DNA from 2 places in the Rhodococcus sp. X156 genome. Region 2 is predicted to be linked to the other one. Evidence: predicted binding sites of a transcription regulator. Region 2 holds the regulator's gene; the other holds the start of a gene.

Region 1 (2,449 bases), 1.5 Mb from region 2:
GGGTCATGGGGGTGATCTCGGCGTCACACGCCAGCCGTCGGGCGGAGGCGATGGACAGCGGTCCGAGGAACGTCAGCTCTGCGGCCGGGCCATGGCCGGTGGCGAGGGCGTTGGCGCGCACGTGCAGGGTGAGGTGCGGGCGGGCGTAGCCCTCGCCGGGCACGCAGGCGTGGTCAGCCGCCCGGCCGAGCAGGTCCACGAAGGCGTCGCCCAGTCGCTTCGCGGGACTCCGGGCGTCTCGCTCCCCGTTGTCTTCCGGCCGTGGCTTGGCCAGCGGCGACAACACGGCCTTGGCGAGCTCGGCGGCTTCGGTGTCCAGCCAGCCGGTCACCTTGTGCAGCCCGTCGCCGCAGTCATTGATCCGCAGCTCCCGCCGGGCCACGGCGTGTTCCTCGGTGAGCTCAGCATCGTCGGGGGAGATGCGGGCGAGCAGCTCGCGACCGCGGCGATTCAGGGCCTGCGGGTCCTCGGCCAACGCCGCTTCCAATAGGTAGGTGCGGCAGGCATCGACACCGTCGTCGGGCAGGTCGTCGGGCAGCTGCTGCAACACCCGCACGATCACCTCCGCGTGGTCCACCGTGATGGCACCGGTGCCCAGGGCCGCAGCCACGTCCGGCAGCCGGCTCAACGCCAGCCCGAGCCGCACCATCCGCGACGCTGCGGCAGGGGCCACCCGGGCCGCGTCGGTCAACCACCGCGCCGAGCTCGACGCCCCCTGCTCGATGGCCACACCTCGGCGGTCGATCTCTGCCACCGTGCGCAGCTGCAACCCCTGCAACGCCGACACCCGCCCGCTCAGCGCCACCGCGAACGACACCAGCTCGTCGGACCCCATGCGCCACAGCTCCATCCCAGCGGGGTCTGCGAGCGCACGGGCCATGTCCATGAGCCGAACACTAGTTCGAACCACCGACAAGTTCGGCGGTTCCGCAGATGTGGCCGAGAAACCCGCCCCGGCCCGCGGCGTACGGTCGAGTGCGCCGGCCAGGCGCGGCTGCGGCGGCGCCGGGAGAACCTCCGGGGCGAGGTGGGAACCGATGGTCACCTACATCCAGTCGTTGCTCGCGGGCGTGCTGATCGGTGCGCTCTACGCCCTGCTGCGGGTGAAGTCGCCGGCCCCACCGATGGTCGCGCTGGTCGGGCTGGGCGGGATGCTCGTCGGCTACAGCTTCTGGGACCAGGTGGCATGACCAGCGTTGCCGCGCGGGCCGGGCAGTCCGTGCTCACCCGCCTCTCCCTCGTCCGCACCGGCGAGTTCTGGCGCGGCACCGCGGTGCGCTACGTCGGCTCCGCCCTGGTCGGCATCCTGGCCGGGATCATCTACCGCTCGCTGGACATCAGGTCCCCGGCCCCGCCCTGGGTGGCACTGGTGGGTCTGGTCGGGATCCTGCTGGGTGAGTACTGGATGGGTACGGCGCTGAGGCGCACGTGGCCGTGGCGTCGCGGCAGGCGAATCGAGGTGCCGACTGACGAGAGCTAGTCCCCGAACCGCCACCGCGCGGCGCTCAGCACCACCCGGCCGTCGCGGATCGGGGCTCCCTCCGCGCGCAGCCGCTGCAGCTGTTCCTCGCTCTTGTGCGGCGCCGGCCGGCCTGCGGCGTTGACCACCCGGTGCCACGCCAGGTCGGCGGAGTCCTCGGCCAGGATGCGTCCGGCCAGCCGCGGTGAGCTCAGCCCGGCAGCATCGGCCAGGTCGCCATAGGTGGTCACCCGACCCGGTGGCACCTGCTGGAGCAGCTCCCGCACCCGTTCCACCTGCTCCTCGTTCACCGGCTCACTGCTCCACCAGCGCCGCGCGCACCAGCTCGGCCACCACCGCCGGCTGCTCCTGCTCCACCATGTGCCCTGCGTCGAGCACCTGCAGGCGCAGCGCGTCGCCGAGCACCTCGCGCCAGCCCTCGAGCGTGGCGTCGGTGAGGTAGGGCGGGTGCACCTGCCCGGCCCGCAGCACCACCGTCGGCAGCCCGGCCGGCGGGGCGACGCTCGGCCGGGCCAGCTCGCTCCACGACGCCACCATCGCCGGGGTGGACAACCGCCAGGTCAGGCCGCCCTCGGCCCGCTCCACCAGGTGCTGGTCCACCTCTGCGTCCACCGCCGCCTGCGGGGCCGCCGCCCAGTCCTTGCGCTGCTGCGCCCGGGCCTGCTCGGCGTCGGCGAACACCGGCGGCGCGCACGCGGCCTGGGCGCACTCCAGCGCGACGCCGGCGGGCACGGCCATCGCCGGGTCCAGCAACAGCAGCGCGCGGATGCGGTGCGGCACCGCGCGGGCCAGGTGCACCGCGATGGCGCCGCCGTAGGAGTGCCCCACCAGCACCACCGGGTCGGGGTCCAGCTCCGCCAGCACGGCGCACAGGTCGGCCACGTGCTGGTCCATGGTCCACGGTGGCCGGGCGGGGGAGCGGCCGTGCCCGCGCAGGTCGGGTGCGACCAGGTTCACCTCGGGCAGGTG
Region 2 (2,449 bases):
GGCGGTGCCGGCGGCAGTGCCGGCGGGGTGGGTCTGCGTGGACCTGGTGAGACCAAGATCGAGACCGACCGGCGACGCATCCGCGAGCGGATGGCCAAGCTGCGTCGGGAGATCAAGGGCATGAAGCAGGCGCGCGACACCAAGCGCGACAGCCGCCGCCGCAACGAGGTGCCCAGCGTGGCCATCGCCGGCTACACCAACGCCGGCAAGTCCAGCCTGCTCAACGCCCTCACCGGTGCCGGGGTGCTGGTGCAGAACGCGCTGTTCGCCACCCTCGACCCCACCACGCGCCGGTCCGAGCTGGCCGACGGTCGCGAGTACGTGCTCACCGACACGGTGGGGTTCGTGCGGCACCTGCCCACCCAGCTGATCGAGGCGTTCCGCTCCACCCTGGAGGAGGTCGCCGACGCCGACCTGCTGCTGCACGTGGTGGACGGGTCGGACCCGCAGCCCACCCAGCAGGTGGCCGCGGTGCGCCAGGTGCTGGTGGAGGTGGCCGACGAGCGCAAGACCGGGCTGCCGCCGGAGCTGATCGTGGTGAACAAGGTGGACGTGGCCGACCCGGTGGTGCTGGCGCAGCTGCGCAACCTGATGCCGGACGCGGTCTTCGTCTCCGCCCACACCGGGGAGGGCATGGACGAGCTGCGGCAGCGGCTGGTCGAGCTGATGCCGCACCCGGAGGTGGAGGTGGACGTGCTCGTGCCCTTCACCCGCGGTGAGCTGGTCGCGCGGGTGCACTCCGAGGGGGAGGTGCTCGAGGAGACCCACCAGCCCGAGGGCACGCACCTGCGGGCGCGGGTGCGTGCCGACCTCGGAGCGGCGCTGGTGGAGTTCGCCAGCCCGCAGGTGCCCGCCTAGAGCTTGCGCATCACCGAGACCACCTTGCCGAGCACGGTGGCCTCGTTGCCGGGGATGGGCTCGAAGGCGGCGTTGTGCGGCATCAGCCACACCTCGCCGTCTCGGCGCTTGAACGTCTTGACGGTGGCCTCGCCGTCGATCATGGCGGCCACGACGTCACCGTTCTCGGCGACGTTCTGCTGGCGCACCACCACCCAGTCGCCGTCGCAGATCGCCGCGTCGATCATCGACTCGCCGACCACGCGGAGCATGAACAGGGTGCCGTCGCCCACCAGCTCGCGGGGGAGGGGGAAGACCTCTTCCACCGCCTGCTCGGCCAGGATGGGGCCACCGGCGGCGATGCGGCCCAGCACCGGCACAAAGGTGGGGGTGGGCATCTGCTGCAGCACGCTGCCGCCCTCACCGGTGGTGGCCGCAGCCGCCTGGTTGGCCAGGTCCTCGGGCATCCGCACGTCCACCGCCCGCGGGCGGTTGGGGTCGCGTCGGAGAAACCCCTTGCGCTCCAACGCCTTGAGCTGGTGGGACACCGATGAGGTGGAGGTGAGGCCGACGGCCTCGCCGATCTCGCGGACGCTGGGCGGGTAGCCCCGCACCTCGACCGAGTCCCGGATCACCTCGAGCACCTTGCGCTGGCGCGGCGTGAGGCCGGCGGCGGCGGCCGACAGGTCGGCGGTCTCCTCGGCGGTGGCACCCGGAGCGGCACCCGCCGTGGTCGGGGCGCCGGGAGTGTGGCTGCTCATCGTGTGATGCCTCCTGTGGGGAACCGCGAGTGGTCCGGTGCTCTGCGACGAGGCCGCGCGGGTGTGCGTCCACCTGCGGAACTTCGCCAAAGTGCGGTGGTGTTCTGGTGATTCGAACTTAGTCCTGCAGCAGGTGACATTCAAACACCTGTTCGATCAACACGCCGACAGCTCTCGATTTTGTCGGTCGCCCCTGGTAGACATCGACCAGACGTTCGAATCGAACGCCTGTTCGACACGGGAGGTTGACATGCTCGATCTGGCTGATCGCCGCTCCACCCTGCACCGCGCGGGCGTTCGCAACGCACACCCACGTCTCGCTGGCTCACGTCTCACTGACTCCCTGCTGGTTGACCCGCGACGCCGCGCCGACCTGTTCGAGCTCGAGCGTGAGCTGCGCTCGCTGGGCTCCCTGCGGGCCGGGGACGCTGGGGCGGCGCGCACCGTGGAGGCGCCCCGGCGCACCCGCCGTCCCCGCGAGGTCGCCCGCCGCCGCCCGGCTGGGCGCCTGGTCGAGTACGGCACCGCCCCGCTCCGCCGGACGGCCTGCACGCCGCGGGTCACTCGGCCGTCCCCGGCTCAGGTGCGCCTGCGCCTGGTGGTCACCGGCGCCGTGCTCGCCGGCGCGCTCGCGCTCGGCGTGCTCGCCGTGGTGACCCTGGGGGGAGGCGGCGACGCCCCCATGCCCACGCAGACGGCCGTCACCCAGGTGCGCGCCGGGGAGAGCCTGTCCGCGGTGGCGGTGCGCTCGGCCCCGGGGGTGCCCGCGGCGGCCATGGTGCAGCGCATCGTCGATCTCAACGCCCTGGACACGGTCGCCGTGCGCCCCGGCCAGTCGTTGGTCGTGCCCG

The links. Region 2 encodes LexA, which represses DNA repair genes until DNA is damaged. Its sites were predicted from a motif close to CGAACANNTGTTCG; they were not measured.
Region 1: ELX43_RS12275 (HNH endonuclease signature motif containing protein) is a predicted target of LexA. The motif match lies at 891-904, and genes of this name have one in related genera.

What each region holds. Positions count from the first base shown of each region.
Region 1 covers NZ_CP034766.1:2,595,690-2,598,138, reverse strand. The annotation lists gene ELX43_RS12275 (HNH endonuclease signature motif containing protein) at 1-886, opposite strand, end outside; gene ELX43_RS12270 (DUF1427 family protein) at 1,038-1,190, shown strand; gene ELX43_RS12265 (DUF1427 family protein) at 1,187-1,480, shown strand; gene ELX43_RS12260 (MGMT family protein) at 1,477-1,770, opposite strand; gene ELX43_RS12255 (alpha/beta fold hydrolase) at 1,775-2,449, opposite strand, start outside.
Region 2 covers NZ_CP034766.1:1,083,535-1,085,983, forward strand. The annotation lists gene hflX (GTPase HflX) at 1-858, shown strand, start outside; gene lexA (transcriptional repressor LexA) at 855-1,598, opposite strand; gene ELX43_RS05180 (LysM peptidoglycan-binding domain-containing protein) at 1,849-2,449, shown strand, end outside.